3 regions of the Acinetobacter equi genome follow, and region 1 is predicted to be linked to each of the others. Evidence: predicted binding sites of a transcription regulator. Region 1 holds the regulator's gene; each other region holds the start of a gene.
What was found. Region 1 encodes PhoB, which activates phosphate uptake and scavenging genes when phosphate is short. Its sites were predicted from a motif close to TGTCATNAANCTGTCATAA; they were not measured.
Positions count from the first base shown of each region.

Region 2: AOY20_RS00115 (inorganic phosphate transporter) is a predicted target of PhoB. The motif match lies at 1,764-1,782, and genes of this name have one in related genera.
Region 3: AOY20_RS15225 (inorganic phosphate transporter) is a predicted target of PhoB. The motif match lies at 6,522-6,540, and genes of this name have one in related genera.

Region 1 covers NZ_CP012808.1:959,528-967,964, forward strand. Annotated here, with positions in the region: gene asd (archaetidylserine decarboxylase) at 1-3, shown strand, start outside; gene phoR (phosphate regulon sensor histidine kinase PhoR) at 49-1,416, opposite strand; gene phoB (phosphate regulon transcriptional regulator PhoB) at 1,426-2,136, opposite strand; gene AOY20_RS04480 (SDR family NAD(P)-dependent oxidoreductase) at 2,477-3,310, shown strand; gene AOY20_RS04485 (LLM class flavin-dependent oxidoreductase) at 3,402-4,775, opposite strand; gene AOY20_RS04490 (YncE family protein) at 5,058-7,355, shown strand; gene AOY20_RS04495 (MATE family efflux transporter) at 7,492-8,437, opposite strand, start outside.
Region 2 covers NZ_CP012808.1:18,928-27,364, reverse strand. Annotated here, with positions in the region: gene AOY20_RS14880 (YadA C-terminal domain-containing protein) at 1-1,120, shown strand, start outside; gene AOY20_RS14705 (hypothetical protein) at 1,306-1,473, shown strand; gene AOY20_RS00115 (inorganic phosphate transporter) at 1,829-3,454, shown strand; gene AOY20_RS00110 (hypothetical protein) at 3,521-5,065, opposite strand; gene AOY20_RS00105 (rhomboid family intramembrane serine protease) at 5,275-5,892, opposite strand; gene nfuA (Fe-S biogenesis protein NfuA) at 6,053-6,691, shown strand; gene AOY20_RS00095 (TonB-dependent receptor domain-containing protein) at 6,883-8,437, shown strand, end outside.
Region 3 covers NZ_CP012808.1:3,044,252-3,052,688, forward strand. Annotated here, with positions in the region: gene AOY20_RS14790 (hypothetical protein) at 1-66, opposite strand, end outside; gene AOY20_RS14695 (TonB-dependent receptor domain-containing protein) at 107-283, opposite strand; gene AOY20_RS15105 (TonB-dependent receptor) at 673-1,011, opposite strand; gene AOY20_RS14335 (hypothetical protein) at 1,109-1,333, opposite strand; gene AOY20_RS15100 (hypothetical protein) at 1,309-1,440, opposite strand; partial or broken gene nfuA (Fe-S biogenesis protein NfuA) at 1,628-2,263, opposite strand; gene AOY20_RS15060 (hypothetical protein) at 2,596-2,736, shown strand; gene AOY20_RS14345 (rhomboid family intramembrane serine protease) at 2,700-3,101, shown strand; partial or broken gene AOY20_RS15205 (hypothetical protein) at 3,245-4,787, shown strand; gene AOY20_RS15210 (inorganic phosphate transporter) at 4,854-5,252, opposite strand; gene AOY20_RS15215 (hypothetical protein) at 5,249-5,377, opposite strand; gene AOY20_RS15220 (inorganic phosphate transporter) at 5,374-5,790, opposite strand; gene AOY20_RS15225 (inorganic phosphate transporter) at 5,790-6,476, opposite strand; gene AOY20_RS14360 (YadA-like family protein) at 7,174-7,428, opposite strand; gene AOY20_RS14365 (hypothetical protein) at 7,467-8,084, opposite strand; gene AOY20_RS14370 (hypothetical protein) at 8,100-8,437, opposite strand, start outside.

The DNA.
Region 1 (8,437 bases):
TAAAAAATAATAGCTATTTATATGAAAAAAGCACCTTAAGGTGCTTTTTTAATTTTGGGATGCAATGTCGTACAGACGATCTTTCGGGAAAACAGCTTTAAATGTAGAACCCTGATTTTCTTTAGATTCGACTTCTAAATGGGCATTGTGTTGCATGAGAACATGTTTCACAATTGCAAGCCCTAAACCAGTACCGCCTGTTTGTCGGCTACGTGCACTATCTACACGATAAAAACGTTCTGTTAAGCGAGGTAAGTGTTTGGTGTTAATTCCAATGCCTGTATCTTCAACGGTAAAGTAGCCATAATTGCCATCATCATGCCAGCCGATAGTAATTGTTCCACCTTTGGGTGTGTATTTTATGGCATTAGTAATGAGATTACTAAAGGCACTAGCAAGTTCCATATCAGAACCAATTAAATCGCAATGGCTATCAATATCTAAATTTAATGTATGCCCATAATCTACATTGTAGGCTTGAGCATCATCAAATAATTGATTCATTAAACTAGGCATTTCAATGATTTGATTTTTTGCAATACTTTTTTCATTTTCTAAACGAGATAGCAAAAGTAAGTCATTGACTAAGGCATTCATTCGACGTGTTTGAGATTGCATTTGATCAAATGCTCGTTTCCACCGAGGATTGATATCTTCTTGATCTGTAAATGTTTCAATATAACCACTTAATACAGTCAGTGGCGTACGTAATTCATGTGAAATATTATCGACAAAGTCTTTGCGCATTTGTTCAAGAACATGCATCCGTGTTACATCATGAGCAACCAATAAACGGCTTTCGCCACCAAAACATGTCATTTTGATTTGGACATAATGCTCATCAGATGTTGATGATTTAATTTTTAAACCATCTGGAAATTGATCGAGATGGTTAAAATATTCAATGAATGTGGGTTGGCGTAAAATGGTTAAAATGTTACGTCCACGATCCTGAGTTTGAATTCCTAATAAGCGTTCAGCAGCAAGGTTCCACCATTCAATTTGATGATCATCATCAATAAGTACAACAGCTTCATCCAAGGCAACAAGTGATGATTGTGCACGATCAATGAGTTCAACCATTTCAGACTGAACAATACGTTCTTGGCGTTGTGAACGATATACATTAAATAGTAATGCACCCCAAATACCATTTAAATTTGGAGGAACATCATAAGGACGGTTTGAAATCCAATCGTTTACTAAATATAAAGAACGAAGTTGTAAGACAAAAAAGGTTGCAAATGCAATGAATAAACATATGCCGAGATAACCCACTCCAAAACCAATTAATGTTGCAATGATAATAAATAATGCAAGTAATTTAAGATCTTGTTTTGCAAAGTCCCAAAGACTGCTATAACGTGTTTTTTTATGCTCACGTGCAATATCTGGTGTTGGATAGGGTTCGTACATAAAAAAGATTTAACCTAGTGCAACATCTGCTCGAGTAGAAAAACGATAGCCTGTACCTCGTACCGTTTGAACATAGCGGTCAGCACCAAATGGTTCTAGTACTTTACGAAGGCGTCGAATATGAACATCAATTGTACGATCTTCAATATACACATTACCACCCCATACTTGGTCAAGTAATTGGGCACGTGTATAAGCACGTTCTGGATGTGTCATAAAGAAAGCAAGTAAACGATATTCTGTTGGTCCCATTTCTAATATATTTGGACCGAAACTGACGCGTTGACTTACTGGATCTAGGATTAGACCATTCGCATCAATTGATTTTTCGCCACTGAGTGCATTTGAACGACGAAGTACCGCTTTAATACGTGAAACTAATTCACGTGTTGAAAATGGTTTAGTCATGTAATCATCGGCACCCGCATCGAGTCCTTGAACTTTATGATCTTCTTCGCCACGTGCTGTAAGCATAATGACAGGAATTTCAGCTAAAGTTTCATCACGTTTGAGGCGACGACATAAGTCTACACCGCTTACGCCTCCTGGCATCATCCAATCTAAAAGAATAAGAGCAGGTCGTTGATCGACAATCATTTGATGTGCTTGTCTTGCATCTTCAGCTTGTAAGCAATGAAAGCCCGCCATATCGAGTGAGGTATGGATCATTTCCCGAATTGGGAGTTCGTCATCGACGATTAATATATAGTCATCTTTCACAACGCAATCCCCTATATTGTTAACGGTGAGCCGTTTATATTTATGACAGGCTTATTACAAAGATTTATTATGACAATATCATTGCAAAAGGTACATAATTCTAAAAAATTGCAAAAAATTGTGACAAATGGAAGAAACAGAGAGAAATGAATAAATTTAAATAGATACTGTTATAGTGATTAAATTAAAAAAAACGATAATTTTATATTATAAATATTTCAAATTAAGATCTGATTAATATGTTAATTATCAAGAAATATAGACATTGATTGTAGGGACAAACTAAGCATGTAAAATGCTAACGTAATGTGATGTTCATCGTTTATATTAAGGATAAATAATGAAAAGCTTTAAACATAAAGTTGCTGCAATTACAGGTGCAGGTTCAGGTATCGGTCAGCAATTGGCTGTTCTTTTAGCAAAGGAAGGGTGCCATTTATCTTTAAGTGATGTGAATGAAAAAGGACTGATTGAAACTTTAAAATTACTTAAAGAAAGTAACGTTCGGGTAACGATTCAAAAGGTTAATGTTGCTCAATTAGATGAGGTTAAACAATGGGCACAGCAAACCGTGCAAGACCATGGTTTTGTGAATATTATTTTTAATAATGCTGGGGTTGCATTGGCATCTACGGTTGAAGGTGCAAGTTATGAAGAATTAGAGTGGATTGTAAATATTAACTTCTGGGGTGTTGTTCATGGCACAAAAGAATTTTTACCTCTGATTAAGCAAACAGGTGATGGTCATATTATTAATATTTCTAGTTTATTTGGCTTAACAGCTCAACCTACTCAATCTGCTTATAACGCAACTAAATTTGCTGTACGTGGTTTTACTGAATCATTACGTCAAGAATTGGATTTAGAAAATTGTGGTGTTAGTGCTTTATGCGTACATCCTGGTGGAATTCGTACTAATATTGCAAATTCTGCACGTTCTAATGATAGTTTGGTAACGTTAGGCATGAATCATAAACAATCAACACAATCATTTAATAAATTATTACGCTGTCCACCAGAAACAGCAGCACGGCAAATTCTTCAGGCTATTCAAAAAAATAAACGCCGTTTATTAATTGGTCATGATGCAAAAGTACTGGATTTAATACAACGTATTTTACCCGCTAGCTATCAAAAGATTATTGAGTTCGCAGTACGCACAGGAAAAAAATAAAACGCTTATTTAATTGTTAAGGAATGAATCAAAGTCTCTCCCTAGATAAAGGGAGAGAAAAATAAAAGAGAATTACTTTTTAGCTTTATGTTTATGAGGCTTCTGCAATTCGTTGCTTAGCAATCACATATTGGTTTTCTGGACGGTTTAACCCTAAATTTTCACGTAAGGTTTTTCCTTCATATGCGGTACGGAATAAACCGCGACGTTGGAGTTCAGGCACAATCAATTCAACAAAGTCATTTAGACCAGCAGGTGTGGATGGAGGTAAAACATTAAACCCATCGGCTGCTTCATTTTCAAACCAAACTTGTAGTTGATCTACGACTTGTTCAGGTGTACCAATAAGTGTCCAATGCCCTCGTGCAGAAGCAATAAATTCATAGAGCTGGCGAATGGTAAAATGATGCTTTCTTGCGATATCAATCATCATTTGTTGGCGACTAGAAAAATTAATTTGATTATCTTGAAGCTGAGGAAAAGGAGCATCTAGGTCATAAGTTGATAAATCAATTTCACCAGATAAACCTGAAAGTAAGCCTAAGCCAACATCTGGATGAATTAAACTATTGAGTAAAGCATATTTTTCTTTAGCTTCTTCTTCTGTTTTTGCGACGAATACAGAAACTCCAGGCATAATTTTTAAATCATCTGCATGGCGACCATATTTAACTAAACGTGTTTTTACATCTTTATAAAAGGCTTGAGCATCTTCTAAATTTTGTTGAGCTGTAAAAATGACTTCAGCATATTTTGCAGCAAGCTCACGACCATCTTCAGATTGTCCTGCTTGCACAATGACAGGATAACCTTGAGGTGGGCGAGGGACATTTAAAGAACCTTGAACATTGAAAAATTTTCCATGATGTAAAGGCTCATGGTTTTTACTTAAATCGTAGAATTGACCTGATGTTTTATCATAAGTAAAAGCATCATCTTCCCATGAATCCCATAATTTTTGTACGACTTCAATAAATTCATCAGCACGTTCATAACGTAATTTGGGGTCAGGATGTGGTTGATTACCAAAATTACGAGCCGTACTTGATGCAATAGTCGTCACAACATTCCATGCCGAACGACCTTTGCTAATATGATCTAATGAAGCATATTTACGTGCCAAAATATATGGATCTTCATATGTCGTTGATGCTGTAGCAATAAACCCAATGTGCTGTGTCACTGCTGAAATTGCTGCAAATAAAGTTACAGGTTCAAAGCCTGCAACTTTGTCACTATAACCAATACCTGTGGTATTTTTACTTGAACCATGGCTCCAGTTCACAGATAGACCATCTGCAAGGAAATAGGCATCGAATAAGCCTTTTTCTGCTGTTTTGGCTAATTCAATAGCGTAGTCGATACTTAAGTGATCTTGTGGGCGTGATTCAGGATGTCGCCAGCCTGCAATGTGTTGCGATGTTGTTGGAATAAAAGCCCCAAGTTTAATTTGACGTTTTGACATGTTAGAAATCCTTATTTTTTATATCGCTTTTGATTTTGAGTAGTTATAGCAATAAAAAAAATGAGAGAAAAATAAGATAAAAATAAAACCTTATAAGAATTATGGGATTAGGATGAAATATAAATTTAAAAATCTTTTTGATGTAAAATGACATCACTATTTATAATTTTAGAGATAATATCTCTTTTAAATATTAATTGTAAAAAAGTTATGTTGTAAATAAAAAGTGAATATATTTTACAGCATAAATAAAAAACCTAGTAAGAAAATCCTGAGAATTTTATGAAGATAAAAAAGCATATATTAGCACTTAGTATTTTATTTGTTTTTATAAATGAACCTATAGTAGCATCTCAAAATATTATATCTGAGCAAGACCAAAACATAATTATTGATACAGAAATAGAAGATAATGAATCTCTGGAATATGAGTATTTAAGATCTGAAATTGAACGTTTATATCCTCAGTATATTAAATATGAAGAAGATTCAGAGTATCTGCGATATGTTAGTGAATATAAGACTAGGAATGTAGAGGGTTTATATTTATTTTATGCTCAAAATGCTTTAAATGAATATCAGTTGGAAATAGCTCAAAGAAAAATACGAAAACTAGCTCCTAAAACTTCTAAATTGGATGCAAAATTATATCAAGATATTAAAAATATATATGATCAATTAGATAAAATAGAAAGTAATATAAAAGCATATCTTCCTTTTGCCCAAGCTATTTTAAATACAATAGAAATAGATCAGCCATATCCAATTTTATCTGAATCAGAAGAAAGAATATATGGAAAAGGTTTACGTAGAATGTATGCTGATTTTAAAGAAATGCAGGATGAGTTAGAGCAACTTAATCAAAAAATTGATCATTATGCTGATCAGTTGGATCAATTTAGTTATATTGATTCAAAAAAAATAGTAAAAGAGCATGCCAATAACGTGATGCAGCTTAATGTAAGTAGTTTAAGAATAGGACAGCTTTTATCTACGTTCTTAAAAGCAGACGATATTTATAAATATACAATAATTGTAATAGATGAAGAAAATGAATCACAGCAAAGAGTAGAAAAGTTAAAAAAATATGCTAACACATCAATAAATATAGAAAAAGTTAAAAATCTCATAGCCTCTATTCCTGTAGAGAAAAATAATTTTGAAGATGGTATAGAGAAATATGATACAAATTTAGACAAATTACATTCGAATGCGAGTCGATGTGGACCTCTATGGAGAGGTGAAGAACCTGATTCTTATGATTTGAAATATATGGAGATGAGCAAAGAGGAATATTTGAGTTTATGCGAATTAACGAAAAAAAATGTACATGAAGTTCTTACAGATAAAGTATTTCTAGAGCCAGTTCCTTTTAAAGCTATAGAAATTAATGATCTTTATTATTTAGCTGATTTTAAGAGTTATGGAAATGACATTTATTATACTAATGAAGAAACTAATGCATTATATCGCTTGAATTTGGATACGGCTAAAAGCGAGATTATTATTCAAAAGCAACTTGAAGAAGATGATTCAGGTTGTACACATAATATGTGTAGAGGTGTTGGAGCAATAGATGTTGTTTTGAGTCATGATCGAAAATATGCATATGTTGCATCTTTGGATTATGATCAGGTTGCAGTGATTGATTTGCAGAAAAAAGAAATTATTCAAACTTATCAGGTTGAACGTTATCCACGAAAATTATTATTAGATGAAAAAGGTGAATATTTATTTGTATATAATGGTGTTTCAAACAGTATCTCACGTATTCATTTAAAATCTCATGAGATTAAAACTGCCGTTTTACCTGTAGCATATCAGCAGCATTTTTGTAGAACAATTGACATGGAATTTAGTGAGGAAACAAACTATTTAAAAATTCTAGGAGATTGGTCTGCAAAACCATACGTTTTTTTAGATACTAAGGAAATGGTATTTAAAAATAGTGTATTAGAAGTTCCATATAAAAGCTTATTTCAGAAAAAAAATTTTCAGTGGGTAGTTCACAAGCCATATTCATATTCAGCTTTACATAAGTATGGTGTATATGATATTCGTTTAGATAAAGTGATTGAAGATATCGTTATTCAATATGAAAAATCAGAGGATCAGTCTTATGTTTATAATGCATCACCTGTATTGTTTGGTCGACTAAATAATGGAACTACATATGTGGTCGATGAAATATATTCAATTAAATATAATTCATTGATCTTTCCATTTTTAGGGATAGATGAATATTCTAGCTCAGAAAGAGGACCATATAATTTACATTTGATTTCAGATAATGAAAAAATAGTTTTCCCATTAAAGTATAGACCTGAATCTATACAACTATTAGATGATAATAGAATTATAGTTGCTTATACGGAAAATTATGGAATTGATAGCTTTGTAGAGAATGATTCTGAGAAAATCTCAGATCAAGAAGATCAATATTATTCAAACTCATCAAATAAGAATATTGAAATTTATGATTTAAATGATCAGGAATTAAGAAAAATAAGTAAACGTAACGAGTCTAAAGCACTTAATGAAATATACATTAACTTTTTGAAGAGAAATGAGTATGAATAGTTTGTTTATAAAAAATTGAATATTTTATTGAGATAGGGTTTAAAAATCACTCCTTTTTCTTACGAGAAATAGGAGTAATTTTATATATCAGCTTTAATAAAAAATGATAAAGCAAATGGAGCCATAATTGATCATATTAAATAAGCGCTTTAATAGTTTTCTTTTTCCATACAAATTGGTAATACAGACCTTGCATAATACATAAGCTGACAAAAGCTAAAGCATAACCATACCAAATTCCTTGTAAGCCCCACCATTCACTAAAGAAGTAGGCACAAGGAACTTCAATTGCCACAATTGCTACAATATTAATAATCATAGGCATAGTTACAGTACCACTTGCACGCATAATAGATGCGAAAATAGCACTAGCACCAAAAAATATAATTGACCACAGCACAATGAAAAGTAGTTGTTGACCTAGATCTACAACAGCAGGGTCGGTAATAAAGAGTGCCATTAAATATTTTGAAAATAAATAAGCTAAAGCAACTAAAGTTCCTGTAAATAAAATATTCATACTCAATGCAGTACGTGTCACTTTTGCCAATAAATCTGATTTACCAGCACCAATAGCTTGTGCCGCAAAAATAGAAGAAGCAATTGCGATAGATAAAGCTGGAAATTGGATATAATTAAGCACCTGATTAACAGCACCATAAGCTGCAGTTGCATTTGCACCGTGTCGATTGACTAATCCAACAATAACTAGACCTGCAACAGAAGTCGTAACCATTTGAATACCTGTTGGGATACCTAATCGTAAAATAGATTTGGTTAATTGAGGTTGGTAACGAATGCGTTGAATAAGTTGTAAATCTATTTTTAAAGGATGGTCTTTTTTATTTAAATAAATTGCGAGAAAAATGAGTACTGAAAAAAAGCCAATTGCTGTTGCAATTGCAGGTGCAATAATTCCTAATTGAGGAAATCCAAAATGCCCAGCAATTAGAATAGGGGTAATAATAGCACCAATACCAATGGTAATGGTTGAAGCCAATAGAGGTGTTCTACTGTCCCCAACACCACGTAAAATTGATGTATAAACAATATAAATAAATAAAAGAGGACTACTTGCAAGC
Region 2 (8,437 bases), 940 kb from region 1:
ATCTGGTATTTTAGCAAATACAGGTACTTACCTTGCAGGTCAAGCATTAGATCCATCTAAAAATATTTATGGTGTTAGTGCTCGAGACAATGATAATGTCGTAATGATGACTGGTAATGGTGTTGCATTAGCAGATTTATCGAACAAAGGTGTTTTACAAACTGACGGTAGTGTTGTGGATCGTAAGTTAGTCAGTAGTACACTCGGTGGTGTTCAAAAAACACGTGAGTATACGATCAATGGTAAAACTATCATTGAAATTTATAATGATGATGCTGGTCGTGAATTAGCATCTAAGTATTATGAAGTTGCTACGAATGGTTCATTGACTGCTTATTCTGGTACAACTCCAACAGCAGGTACGCATATTCGTACAGGTACAGGAGAATATACTGAAGGTGTTTATGATATTGCAAAAGTCCATAATACTGTAACTAATAAAAATGTTACTTATAAAGAGTCAGTACAAACTGTAAATCAACAAGTTGTTCAGGCTGCGATTACTAATCCAGATGGTTCTACGACAATTCTTAATCAGCAGTTTAATCAAAATCCTATTAAAACGACTGAACAATACGTATCAACTGGTATAATTGGTACAAATGAAGATAAGTCAAACAAATATGGTTTGGAAGTTGTAAAAACTGATGGTGATAAAAAAGAGTCAACAGAAGTTACTGCTTCAGGAATTACAACAACAGGTGTTATTAATGCCGCGGACTACCAAATTGGTGGTGTAAGTATTGTTGAAAATATTAATAAAGAAGTAGGAAATGCTACGAAGCAATTGGATAATAAAATTGCAGAAGTTGATCAACGTTTAACACAGTTTAATACAACAGCTACACAATTAAATAATCGTATGGATGAAGTTGAGAAGACTTCATATCGTGGTGTTGCAATTGCTTTAGCTGCGCAGCAACAAATTCCAAATATTGGAGCTGGGCAATTTGCAGTTTTTGGTGGTGCTGGTCATTATAAAGGTGAAAGTGCTGGTGCTGTCGGTATTGCGAATGTGTTTGCCGATGGGCGTACATCTTTTAGTGCTGCTGTAGGTTTTGCAGGTGGTAATGAAGTTGGCGGTCGTTTAGGTGTTTCTTATGTATTTGGTGGTAAGTAATACTGAAGTATAAAGCATAAAAAAATCCCCACATTTTGTGGGGATTTCTATATTATAAATGAGATAACAAAAGAATAAGTAAATATTAAATAAGGTGTAAGAATATATAATAATACTTGATATATCACTAATATATGATGTTTGGTTTTTAATAAATTTTGAATAAAAATAAGAGGTTATTTTTTATGGTTGACTATTTGGAGAAAAAAAATGCTCAAATTTCTGTTAATCAAGAAGAATTAAAAAAGCTTTATAGAATGATTATTGAAATGAATGAAAAACTCAAAAATATTCAAAATGAAAATGAAGAGATTTATCGACTGCTTTTACAAAAAAGATATAAAAGACAGTAAGTTAAATAAATGTGATCTATTTTCAAACACATGGGTTTAATTTTAATTGCAGACTATTTTATCTTAATTCATAAAATTGTAATAATTAAAAGTAATGATATGTCATAGAAAATAGATTAGATCTTTTTTTGAAGAAATATAATTTGTAATGTTTCAAAATAAAGTAATAATGAAAAATTATTTTATATAAAATTATTTATTTGAAACTTATTGATTTTTTACTCAATGTTTAAGCATTAAGTAGTTAAATTGATAAGAAGTAGAAGGAAATACTTTATTAAGCGTGCAATTGTCATATAATTGTCATAATTAAATTGAACAATAAGTGGATTCGTTATCCTCTTTTTTTGCTTGCATGAATTCTAATCAAAACCCAGTTGATTCAGCGCATCAGTCGACCGAAATGAAGTCGACAAATGTTCATGTGCCAACGCCAAAGTTTTTTCTTCCAGTGTTTCTTACACTGATTTTCTCTACGTTAATCTATATAGGTATTCAATTATCTAGTGATTTAGCACATGTACCAGCATTAAGTTTGTATTCTTTAGTATTATTAGGAACAGCTTTATTTATTGCTCTTGGTTTTGAGTTTGTAAATGGTTTCCATGACACTGCAAATGCTGTAGCTACGGTTATTTATACAAATGCATTATCTGCTCCTGTTGCTGTGATGTGGGCAGGATTTTGTAATTTTATTGGGGTAATGGTTGCTAGTGGTGCTGTTGCTTACGGTATTATTGCATTATTGCCTGTAGAGCTGATTATGGGGGTTGGTTCAGGTGATGGCTCTGGCTTTGCAATGGTTTTTGCAATGCTTATAGCTGCAATTCTGTGGAATTTAGGAACTTGGTTTCTAGGAATTCCAGCTTCAAGTTCACATACCTTAATAGGTTCGATCTTAGGCGTCGGAATTATGAATTACATTTTGCATTCAGATTTGGGTGCATCAGGTGTTGACCTAGAACAAGTGATTAAAGTTGGTAAGGCATTATTGTTTTCTCCTTTAATTGGTTTTGCTTTTGCTGCTGTTTTATTTCTTTTAGTGAAAAAAATATTTAAGAAACAATTAGAGCTTTTTAAGCCACCTGAAGGGAATAAGCCACCACCACCATTAATTCGTGCGATTTTGATTTTTACTTGTACGGGTGTAAGTTTTGCACATGGTTCAAATGATGGTCAAAAGGGTATGGGACTAATCATGTTAATTCTGATTGGTATTGTGCCACTTGCTTATTCATTAAATAAAAATCTAGATCAACAGCACTTGCAGACTTTTGAGAGTCTATCTGCGCAAACCGCGACGATTATTTATCCGAAGCATGAAGAAATGCCAGATCCTCAAGCAAGAGATATCATCACTAAATATATTCAAACTAAGGACATTACACCAGAAGTTGTTCCTGCTTTAGCAAGCTTGACTCAGCATGTAGGTGATAAAATTGGTCATTATGGTGATTTGAAAAATATTCCTGAGCATGAAGTTTCAAATTTACGTAATGATATGTACTTAAGTGTTACAGCTTTTAAGCGTTTAGATAAAGCAGAGCAATTGCCTGCAATGTCTAAGGATGATGTAAAAGTTGTGAAGGAGTATCGTAATAGCTTAGATTCATTCCTTCAATATATTCCAACATGGGTTAAAGTTGCGACAGCGCTTGCTCTAGGCTTGGGTACAATGGTAGGTTGGAAGCGTATTGTAGTGACAGTGGGGGAACGTATTGGTAAGCAACATATGACTTATGGTCAAGGTATGTCAGCTGAACTAGTTGCGATGTCTACTATCGCTGCTGCTGATGGTTTCGGTATGCCTGTCTCAACAACACATGTTTTAAACTCTGCTGTTGCCGGTACGATGGTTGCAAATAAATCTGGTTTAAATTTACAGATGGTTAAAACAATTTTGTCTGCTTGGATTTTCACATTGCCAGCAACAATTTGTTTATCTGGTGTTTTATATTGGTTACTGCTAAAAGTTTTCTAATGTTGAAATTTAATGCTTAGATGTTAAAAAACGCTGCAATCGCAGCGTTTTTTATGCTGTAGAATTTTATTTTTTTGTAGAAAATAAATTCTTTAAGGGGAGTTTTTCATTAGCAAAACCATAAAGTGCTGCAAAAGGTAATGCAGTTCTTGCTAAATATGCTACACGCCACAAACCACCATGATTTGCACCACTCATCATAAGTTCGAGAGGATGATTAAGTTTTGTTTGAGGGTGCGCGACTGATTTTGAATTACGTAAATCATGAATCCAAAGAGCAGCCATTAACGCATTTGTGGTTTCTGGTTTGAATGCCTCTACATCAAATAGAGATGCACCATTAAATGCAGCTTTAAGTAGAGGGTTTTTAGTAACAGAATGTGTTGTTGTTGAAGGTGCGATATTGATGCTTACCGTTTGACCTTCTGCACGTGCAAGTATTGCGCGCCATTGTTGTAAGCGTTTTGCAAGCGCATAATTAGGTCCTTGTTCTACAACTAAGCAATCTGCTATACCATACGATTTTTGGTCATTTGATTGAATAAGTGCATCATTATTTTCATTAAAGAAATGTTTGAAACTTACTGTTGAAATACTCTTTGTTAATAATTTATTTAGTGCTGAGCGGTTTTTGAATTTTTCATGTGCTGAGGAAATGACTTCTTCAGGTACAGCATATACATCAGTAGGTGTACACATAAACATGAGGCTAGTATTTACTTTGTGCTGGCTTATATATTCCATAATAGCGTCCATTGCCAATGCGACACGGACATGTTTTTCACCATCTAAATAAGCAATTGCAGCAAGATCTAAATGATTTGGATTTTCTAATAGCCAATGAGCGATATCTTGTGTTTGTGTTAAAAGATTAGCACCTAACTTGGTTTTTAATGTTGCCATATCAGTTATATGATTTACATTTTCTTTTGAAGGTGCATAAAGTGTGGCATTACCATTTTGAATTGTTGTGAGAATTTTTTCCCATACTCGTTCATTTTGTAAGTCTACAGCGACAATATTTGCTTTCCATTTTGAAAGCCAGGTGAGTGGCCCTGCTTCAGATGCAGCGCCAAATAAAACCATTGTTCGATCAGATAAATCAAGCCATTCAGGATGTGCAATGACTTCACGTAAAGCATCTGCATGGCTAGGTTCAATCGTACCCAAATTTTCCCAAATTTGGATTTGTGTAAGTAACTCACTTCCTTGTAAATTTTTACCTTGATATGGAACGTACCATTCAGGTTGTTTGTCATTTTTACCAGTAAATTTAAAAGTATGTAAAGCATTGTGAGGAAGCGTCATGACATCGGAAAAGGAATGTTTATTTTGATTGTGATAGAAATCAAAAGATTGATGAGCCTTTGTTAATCCATTTTTAGCAATTTCTAAGGTGTATTTGCTATCTTTAATGCCATGTTTAACCAGCGCTTTAAAGTATTTGGGATATTGCTTACGCCAGTTTTTTTCATTTTTTATTTCTAAACTTATTGCAGGATCAATATTAGCTAATGCCGCAGCTATAATATCTTTTCCCATTTGTGATGTGCTGGCTTTATTCGTTTTTGAATGAATAGGAAACTGTAAGCCTTCTAAAGATGATGTCATTGCAAAATAGCTCGTCTACAAATGTAATTAATGTACAGATGTATACATTATCGCTACAAACTTTAGAAATGCGGTGGCAATAGATACCAACTTTTATAAGAGGTGTTTCAAAATTTGTAATTATGATCAATCAATAATATAGTCTAATTGTAATTATTTGATCGTATTTTAAAAGGGCTTTGAAATTAAAGCCCTGAGTTTTGAAATATTTAGAAAGGAAGTTGAGAAAGTGCTTTAAAGAAATGAGGCAGAACCTTTGGTTCAATTAAAATTGTTATTATAACTCCATAAGCAGCCCCCCATAAGTGAGCACTGTGGTTGATATTTGAATTTCCTTTTTTACCAGACCAAATACTATAAGCAACGTATAAAATAGCAAAAATAATGGCAGGCACTGGAATGAAGAAAACAAAAATAAGTTTCCAAGGCTGAAAAAGAATATATGCAAATAAAACGGCAGAAACAGCGCCTGAAGCTCCTAGACTTGCCCATTGAGTATCATTTTTATGTTTTAAATAACTGGGTAAAATCGCAAAAATAAGCCCACCTAAATAAAAAAGTACAAAGCCCATGTCATAGGCATACTGACGGTAGAAACTTTCAATAATGCTTCCAAAGAAGAAAAGGGTGAACATATTAAAGAGTAAATGCATACCATCGGCATGAATAAAGCCATGAGTAATAAAACGATCATATTGGCCTTTTTGCATTGCCGGTGGCCAAAATATTAAACGATTCATTAAGCGCTGATTTGAAAAGGCTAAAAATGAAATAATAACTGTAATAATGATAATCGTTACAGTATGGTTAAAAGGTAAATCAAGCATAAGTAGGAAATCATAAAATTATATTCATGTGTCCAATAATGCCATTAATTTGATGATAGTTTTCAAACTTTATAATTAATTCCAACAAATTTAGTTGATTTTTTTTTATATAGACGCATCTTCAGTTAGAATAGGAACTTCAGATTGAGGAAAATTTGTTATGTCGACTGAAAACACCAGCACTGCAGTTGCAGGAGAAATTCCTAACTTACTCATTACACCAACTGCACAAGAGTATTTGAAAGATTTATTGGAAAAACAGAATACACCAGGTATTGGTGTTCGTGTTTTTGTTGAAAATCCAGGTACGCCACGTGCTGAATGTTGTATGGCCTACAGTGCTCCAGACGAAGTAGTACCTACTGACTATAAACAAGATTATCCAGATTTTCCTGCATTTATTGATTCACCATCAATTCCATATTTGTTGGATGCAGTGATTGATTACAACAAAGATCGTTTTGGTGGTCAGTTAACATTCCGTGCACCAAACTCTAAAGTGCCACGTGTAGGACCAGATGCATCTATTGAAGAACGTATTACTTATGTTCTGCAATCAGAAATTAATCCAGGTCTGGCTGGACATGGTGGAAATTGTGCATTAGTTGAAGTACTTGATGATCCTGAACATGGTCTAACTGCTGTACTTAAATTTGGTGGTGGTTGTCAAGGGTGTTCTGCCATTGATGTTACGTTGAAACAGGGTGTTGAAACTACGCTTCAACAGCATATTCCTGAATTAAAACGTGTGGTTGATCAAACTGATCATAGTCAAGCAGATGGTGCATACTTTAAATAATTCGATATTTTTAATGATCAAAATAGCCTCTTTTAAGAGGCTATTTTTTTGTTATAAATTTTATTACATAGATCACTCATAAATAATAATGAGAATAGTTATTATTATCTATTGCATTATTCTTATTAATATATAAAATGTGCGTCAAAATTTAAACAAAGTTTTCAATTGGGGTTGGGGCTAAGCATCTTATGAATAAGCAATTTTTTAAAAGTACACTCACTTTAGCAGTACTTTCTGCAATGACTATTTCCGTATATGCAAATGAGCAGAATACGGATAATTCAACAGAATCTATTATGCAGTTGGATACAATTGTTGTAACGACTGCGGGTGGTTATGAACAAAATATTGCAGATGCAGCCGCAACAATTTCTGTAATTACAGCAGAAGAACTTGCAAAAAAATCTTATAGTAATGTCACTGACGCTTTAAAAAATGTACCAGGTGTATTTGTACAGGGGGGTGGAACAAATCAAACTGTATCCATTCGTGGAATGGGGTCGTCGTATACGTTGTATTTGGTAGATGGTAAACCAATGAATGATGGGAGTTTATTGACGACAAATGGTGGAGTACAAGGTGCCTCTGTTAATTTCTTACCACCTCTAGAAGCAATTGAACGAATTGAAGTCATTCGAGGTTCTGCATCATCGTTATATGGTTCTGATGCGATGGGAGGAGTAATTAATATTATTACTAAAAAACATCAGGATAAAATGACTGCAAGTGTTCGGACAGAATATGTAAAAGCCGCAAGTTCAAATGATGTCAATAGTGATGAGTTTAATACAAGTGTTTATGTTAATACCCCTTTAATTGATAAACTTTTATCATTACAAGTCACAGGCGGTTTTCAAAATATTGATGAAAGTCATTTGCAGAGAACAACAACAGAATCTGGGGAAAGTGACCCAAAATTTACTAAAAAGGATATTGGTACAAAGTTTGTATTCACGCCAAATGAAAACAATACAATTACAGCGGAATATTCAAATACTCAACAAGAACGTGAGCATAATCCGGGCCTAAGTCTATTGCCTACAGCATCAAGAACGTATTCAAAATTAGATAAAAATAATTATAGCCTTACGCACGAAGGGAAATATGACAAGCTTGTAGTTAACTCATATTTACAGTACGACAAAGATAAAAACACCTCTATTACAGGGAGAACAATCACGATAACAAATCCAGATGGAACTAAAGTTGATGTGACAAATCCTGGGGGAATTAGATTTGAAACTTTGACAGCAAACTCTCAAGGTGCTTATTTCTTTGATAATAATACTTTGACTTTAGGTGCAACTTATAAAAAAGAAAAACTTAAAGATGGTACTACCAATCAAAAAACAGATATGGCTGGTAAAGTCACTAATTTAGAAAGATACCAATGGTCACTTTTTGCTGAAGATACATGGAATGCAACAAATGATTTAGCTTTAACTTTCAGTGGAAGATATGATCATAATGAATTCTTTGGTAGTAATTTTAGTCCCAAAGCTTATGCAGTTTATAACGCAACGGATAATTTAATTGTTAAAGGTGGCGTAATTTCTGGTTATAAAGCTCCAAGCTTGAGAAATTCATCTCCTGAGTATATGTTGAATTCAATGGGGGGAGCAATTATTCCAAACCCAGATTTAAAACCAGAAAAAAGTTTAACATATGAAGGTGGTTTTGCTTATAACAATCAAGATTGGGGGCTTGAGGGAAGCTTAATGTTCTTCCAAACAGATTTTAAAA
Region 3 (8,437 bases), 970 kb from region 1:
ATCTGGGTTTGGAATAATTGCTCCCCCCATTGAATTCAACATATACTCAGGAGATGAATTTCTCAAGCTTGGAGCTTTATACCAGAAATTACGCCACCTTTAACAATTAAATTATCCGTTGCGTTATAACTGCATAAGCTTTGGGACTAAAATTACTACCAAAGAATTCATTATGATCATATCTTCCACTGAAAGTTAAAGCTAAATCATTTGTTGCATTCCATGTATCTTCAGCAAAAAGTGACCATTGGTATCTTTCTAAATTAGTGACTTTACCAGCCATATCTGTTTTTTGATGGTAGTACCATCTTTAAGTTTTTCTTTTTTATAAGTTGCACCTAAAGTCAAGTATTATTATCAAAGAAATAAGCACCTTGAGAGTTTGCTGTCAAAGTTTCAAATCTAATTCCCCAGGATTTGTCACATCAACTTTAGTTCCATCTGGATTTGTTATCGTGATTGTTCTCCCTGTAATAGAGGTGTTTTTTATCTTTGTCGTACTGTAAATATGAGTTAACTACAAGCTTGTCATATTTCCCTTCGTGCGTAAGGCTATAATTATTTTTATCTAATTTTGAATACGTTCTTGATGCTGTAGGCAATAGACTTAGGCCCGGATTATGCTCACGTTCTTGTTGAGTATTTGAATATTCCGCTGTAATTGTATTGTTTTCATTTGGCGTGATACAAACTTTGTACCAATATCCTTTTTAGTAAATTTTGGGTCACTTTCCCCAGATTCTGTTGTTGTTCTCTGCAAATGACTTTCATCAATATTTTGAAAACCGCCTGTGACTTGTAATGATAAAAGTTTATCATTAAAGGGGTATTAACATAAACACTTGTATTAAACTCATCACTATTGACATCATTTGAACTTGCGGCTTTTACATATTCTGTCCGAACACTTGCAGTCATTTTATCCTGATGTTTTTTAGTAATAATATTAATTACTCCTCCCATCGCATCAGAACCATATAACGATGATGCAGAACCTCGAATGACTTCAATTCGTTCATTGCTTCTAGAGGTGGTAAGAAATTAACAGAGGCACCTTGTACTCCACCATTTGTCGTCAATAAACTCCCATCATTCATTGGTTTACCATCTACCAATACAACGTATACGACGACCCATTCCACGAATGGATACAGTTTGATTTGTTCCACCCCCTGTACAAATACACCTGGTACATTTTTAAAGCGTCAGTGACATTACTATAAGATTTTTTTGCAAGTTCTTCTGCTGTAATTACAGAAATTGTTGCGGCTGCATCTGCAATATTTTGTTCATAACCACCCGCAGTCGTTACAACAATTGTATCCAACTGCATAATGATTCTGTTGAATTATCCGTATTCTGCTCATTTGCATATACGGAAATAGTCATTGCAGAAAGTACTGCTAAAGTGAGTGTACTTTTAAAAAATTGCTTATTCATAAGATGCTTAGCCCCAACCCAATTGAAAACTTTGTTTAAATTTTGACGCACATTTTATATATTAATAAGAATAATGCAATAGATAATAATAACTATTCTCATTATTATTTATGAGTGATCTATGTAATAAATTTATAACAAAAAATAGCCTCTTAAAGAGGCTATTTTGATCATTAAAAATATCGAATTATTTAAAGTATGCACCATCTGCTTGACTATGATCAGTTTGATCACCACACGTTTAATTCAGGAATATGCTGTTGAAGCGTAGTTTCAACACCCTGTTTTCAACGTAACATCAATGGCAGAACACCCTTGACAACCACCACCAAATTTAAGTACAGCAGTTAGACCATGTTCAGGATCATCAAGTACTTCAACTAATGCACAATTTCCACCATGTCCAGCCAGACCTGGATTAATTTCTGATTGCAGAACATAAGTAATACGTTCTTCAATAGATGCATCTGGTCCTACACGTGGCACTTTAGAGTTTGGTGCACGGAATGTTAACTGACCACCAAAACGATCTTTGTTGTAATCAATCACTGCATCCAACAAATATGGAATTGATGGTGAATCAATAAATGCAGGAAAATCTGGTAATCTTGTTTATAGTCAGTAGGTACTACTTCGTCTGGAGCACTGTAGGCCATACAACATTCAGCACGTGGCGTACCTGGATTTTCAACAAAAACACGAACACCAATACCTGGTGTATTCTGTTTTTCCAATAAATCTTTCAATACTCTTGTGCAGTTGGTGTAATGAGTAAGTTAGGAATTTCTCCTGCAACTGCAGTGCTGGTGTTTTCAGTCGACATAACAAATTTTCCTCAATCTGAAGTTCCTATTCTAACTGAAGATGCGTCTATATAAAAAAAAATCAACTAAATTTGTTGGAATTAATTATAAAGTTTGAAAACTATCATCAAATTAATGGCATTATTGGACACATGAATATAATTTTATGATTTCCTACTTATGCTTGATTTACCTTTTAACCATACTGTAACGATTATCATTATTACAGTTATTATTCATTTTTAGCCTTTTCAAATCAGCGCTTAATGATCGTTTAATATTTTGGCCACCGGCAATGCAAAAAGGCCAATATGATCGTTTTATTACTCATGGCTTTATTCATGCCGATGGTATGCATTTACTCTTTAATATGTTCACCCTTTTCTTCTTTGAAGCATTATTGAAAGTTTCTACCGTCAGTATGCCTATGACATGGGCTTTGTACTTTTTATTTAGGTGGGCCTTATTTTTGCGATTTTACCCAGTTATTTAAAACATAAAAATGATACTCAATGGGCAAGTCTAGGAGCTTCAGGCGCTGTTTCTGCCGTTTTATTTGCATATATTCTTTTTCAGCCTTGGAAACTTATTTTTGTTTCTTCATTCCAGTGCCTGCCATTATTTTTGCTATTTTATACGTTGCTTATAGTATTTGGTCTGGTAAAAAAGGAAATTCAAAATATCAACCACAGTGCTCACTTATGGGGGGCTGCTTATGGAGTTATAATAACAATTTTAATTGAACCAAAGGTTCTGCTCATTTCTTTAAAGCACTTTCTCAACTTCCTTTCTAATATTTCAAAACTCAGGGCTTTAATTTCAAAGCCCTTTAAAATACGATCAAATAATTACAATTAGACTATATTATTGATTGATCATAATTACAAATTTTGAAACACCTCTTATAAAAGTTGGTATCTATTGCCACCGCATTTCTAAAGTTTGTAGCGATAATGTATACATCTGTACATTAATTACATTTGTAGACGAGCTATTTTGCAATGACATCATCTTTAGAAGGCTTACAGTTTCCTATTCATTCAAAAACGAATAAAGCCAGCACATCACAAATGGGAAAAGATATTATAGCTGCGGCATTAGCTAATATTGATCCTGCAATAAGTTTAGAAATAAAAAATGAAAAAAACTGGCGTAAGCAATATCCCAAATACTTTAAAGCGCTGGTTAAACATGGCATTAAAGATAGCAAATACACCTTAGAAATTGCTAAAAATGGATTAACAAAGGCTCATCAATCTTTTGATTTCTATCACAATCAAAATAAACATTCCTTTTCCGATGTCATGACGCTTCCTCACAATGCTTTACATACTTTTAAATTTACTGGTAAAAATGACAAACAACCTGAATGGTACGTTCCATATCAAGGTAAAAATTTACAAGGAAGTGAGTTACTTACACAAATCCAAATTTGGGAAAATTTGGGTACGATTGAACCTAGCCATGCAGATGCTTTACGTGAAGTCATTGCACATCCTGAATGGCTTGATTTATCTGATCGAACAATGGTTTTATTTGGCGCTGCATCTGAAGCAGGGCCCTCACCTGGCTTTCAAAATGGAAAGCAAATATTGTCGCTGTAGACTTACAAAATGAACGAGTATGGGAAAAAATTCTCACAACAATTCAAAATGGTAATGCCACACTTTATGCACCTTCAAAAGAAAATGTAAATCATATAACTGATATGGCAACATTAAAAACCAAGTTAGGTGCTAATCTTTTAACACAAACACAAGATATCGCTCATTGGCTATTAGAAAATCCAAATCATTTAGATCTTGCTGCAATTGCTTATTTAGATGGTGAAAAACATGTCCGTGTCGCATTGGCAATGGACGCTATTATGGAATATATAAGCCAGCACAAAGTAAATACTAGCCTCATGTTTATGTGTACACCTACTGATGTATATGCTGTACCTGAAGAAGTCATTTCCTCAGCACATGAAAAATTCAAAAACCGCTCAGCACTAAATAAATTATTAACAAAGAGTATTTCAACAGTAAGTTTCAAACATTTCTTTAATGAAAATAATGATGCACTTATTCAATCAAATGACCAAAAATCGTATGGTATAGCAGATTGCTTAGTTGTAGAACAAGGACCTAATTATGCGCTTGCAAAACGCTTACAACAATGGCGCGCAATACTTGCACGTGCAGAAGGTCAAACGGTAAGCATCAATATCGCACCTTCAACAACAACACATTCTGTTACTAAAAACCCTCTACTTAAAGCTGCATTTAATGGTGCATCTCTATTTGATGTAGAGGCATTCAAACCAGAAACCACAAATGCGTTAATGGCTGCTCTTTGGATTCATGATTTACGTAATTCAAAATCAGTCGCGCACCTCAAACAAAACTTAATCATCCTCTCGAACTTATGATGAGTGGTGCAAATCATGGTGGTTTGTGGCGTGTAGCATATTTAGCAAGAACTGCATTACCTTTTGCAGCACTTTATGGTTTTGCTAATGAAAAACTCCCCTTAAAGAATTTATTTTCTACAAAAAAATAAAATTCTACAGCATAAAAAACGCTGCGATTGCAGCGTTTTTTAACATCTAAGCATTAAATTTCAACATTAGAAAACTTTTAGCAGTAACCAAATAAAAACACCAGATAAACAAATTGTTGCTGGCAATGTGAAAATCCAAGCAGACAAAATTGTTTTAACCATCTGTAAATTTAAACCAGATTTATTTGCAACCATCGTACCGGCAACAGCAGAGTTTAAAACATGTGTTGTTGAGACAGGCATACCGAAACCATCAGCAGCAGCGATAGTAGACATCGCAACTAGTTCAGCTGACATACCTTGACCATAAGTCATATGTTGCTTACCAATACGTTCCCCCACTGTCACTACAATACGCTTCCAACCTACCATTGTACCCAAGCCTAGAGCAAGCGCTGTCGCAACTTTAACCCATGTTGGAATATATTGAAGGAATGAATCTAAGCTATTACGATACTCCTTCACAACTTTACATCATCCTTAGACATTGCAGGCAATTGCTCTGCTTTATCTAAACGCTTAAAAGCTGTAACACTTAAGTACATATCATTACGTAAATTTGAAACTTCATGCTCAGGAATATTTTTCAATCACCATAATGACCAATTTTATCACCTACATGCTGAGTCAAGCTTGCTAAAGCAGGAACAACTTCTGGTGTAATGTCCTTAGTTTGAATATATTTAGTGATGATATCTCTTGCTTGAGGATCTGGCATTTCTTCATGCTTCGGATAAATAATCGTCGCGGTTTGCGCAGATAGACTCTCAAAAGTCTGCAAGTGCTGTTGATCTAGATTTTTATTTAATGAATAAGCAAGTGGCACAATACCAATCAGAATTAACATGATTAGTCCCATACCCTTTTGACCATCATTTGAACCATGTGCAAAACTTACACCCGTACAAGTAAAAATCAAAATCGCACGAATTAATGGTGGTGGTGGCTTATTCCCTTCAGGTGGCTTAAAAAGCTCTAATTGTTTCTTAAATATTTTTTTCACTAAAAGAAATAAACAGCAGCAAAAGCAAAACCAATTAAAGGAGAAAACAATAATGCCTTACCAACTTTAATCACTTGTTCTAGGTCAACACCTGATGCACCCAAATCTGAATGCAAAATGTAATTCATAATTCCGACGCCTAAGATCGAACCTATTAAGGTATGTGAACTTGAAGCTGGAATTCCTAGAAACCAAGTTCCTAAATTCCACAGAATTGCAGCTATAAGCATTGCAAAAAACCATTGCAAAGCCAGAGCCATCACCTGAACCAACCCCATAATCAGCTCTACAGGCAATAATGCAATAATACCGTAAGCAACAGCACCACTAGCAACCATTACCCCAATAAAATTACAAAATCCTGCCCACATCACAGCAACAGGAGCAGATAATGCATTTGTATAAATAACCGTAGCTACAGCATTTGCAGTGTCATGGAAACCATTTACAAACTCAAAACCAAGAGCAATAAATAAAGCTGTTCCTAATAATACTAAAGAATACAAACTTAATGCTGGTACATGTGCTAAATCACTAGATAATTGAATACCTATATAGATTAACGTAGAGAAAATCAGTGTAAGAAACACTGGAAGAAAAAACTTTGGCGTTGGCACATGAACATTTGTCGACTTCATTTCGGTCGACTGATGCGCTGAATCAACTGGGTTTTGATTAGAATTCATGCAAGCAAAAAAGAGGATAACGAATCCACTTATTGTTCAATTTAATTATGACAATTATATGACAATTGCACGCTTAATAAAGTATTTCCTTCTACTTCTTATCAATTTAACTACTTAATGCTTAAACATTGAGTAAAAAATCAATAAGTTTCAAATAAATAATTTTATATAAAATAATTTTTCATTATTACTTTATTTTGAAACATTACAAATTATATTCTTCAAAAAAGATCTAATCTATTTTCTATGACATATCATTACTTTTAATTATTACAATTTTATGAATTAAGATAAAATAGTCTGCAATTAAAATTAAACCCATGTTTTGAAAATAGATCACATTTATTTAACTTACTGTTTTATATCTTTTTTGTAAAAGCAGTCGATAAATCTCTTCATTTTCATTTTGAATATTTTGAGTTTTTCATTCATTTCAATAATCATTCTATAAAGCTTTTTAATTCTTCTTGATTAACAGAAATTTGAGCATTTTTTTCTCCAAATAGTCAACCATAAAAAATAACCTCTTATTTTTATTCAAAATTTATTAAAAACCAACATCATATATTAGTGATATATCAAGTATTATTATATATTCTTACACCTTATTTAATATTTACTTATTCTTTTGTTATCTCATTTATAATATAGAAATCCCACAAAATGTGGGGATTTTTTTATGCTTTATACTTCAGTATTACTTACCACCAAATACATAAACACCTAAACGACCGCCAACTTCATTACACCCTGCAAAACCTACAGCAGCACTAAAAGATGTACGCCCATCGGCAAACACATTCGCAATACCGACAGCACCAGCACTTTCACCTTTATAATGACCAGCACCACCAAAAACTGCAAATTGCCCAGCTCCAATATTTGGAATTTGTTGCTGCGCAGCTAAAGCAATTGCAACACCACGATATGAAGTCTTCTCAACTTCATCCATACGATTATTTAATTGTGTAGCTGTTGTATTAAACTGTGTTAAACGTGATCAACTTCTGCAATTTTATTATCCAATTGCTTCGTAGCATTTCCTACTTCTTTATTAATATTTTCAACAATACTTACACCACCAATTTGGTAGTCCGCGGCATTAATAACACCTGTTGTTGTAATTCCTGAAGCAGTAACTTCTGTTGACTCTTTTTTATCACCATCAGTTTTTACAACTTCCAAACCATATTTGTTTGACTTATCTTCATTTGTACCAATTATACCAGTTGATACGTATTGTTCAGTCGTTTTAATAGGATTTTGATTAAACTGCTGATTAAGAATTGTCGTAGAACCATCTGGATTAGTAATCGCAGCCTGAACAACTTGTTGATTTACAGTTTGTACTGACTCTTTATAAGTAACATTTTTATTAGTTACAGTATTATGGACTTTTGCAATATCATAAACACCTTCAGTATATTCTCCTGTACCTGTACGAATATGCGTACCTGCTGTTGGAGTTGTACCAGAATAAGCAGTCAATGAACCATTCGTAGCAACTTCATAATACTTAGATGCTAATTCACGACCAGCATCATCATTATAAATTTCAATGATAGTTTTACCATTGATCGTATACTCACGTGTTTTTTTGAACACCACCGAGTGTACTACTGACTAACTTACGATCCACAACACTACCGTCAGTTTTTGTAAAACACCTTTGTTCGATAAATCTGCTAATGCAACACCATTACCAGTCATCATTACGACATTATCATTGTCTCGAGCACTAACACCATAAATATTTTTAGATGGATCTAATGCTTGACCTGCAAGGTAAGTACCTGTATTTGCTAAAATACCAGATTGTACATAACGCACATCAGTAACTGTATTTGCACCATTAACAAAATCACCAGATACTCGTGTTAATGATCCATCTGGATTTGTAATATAACCATCAACTCCACCATTAGAAGTTAAGCTTGTTCCTTGATATCCATAAAGTACAT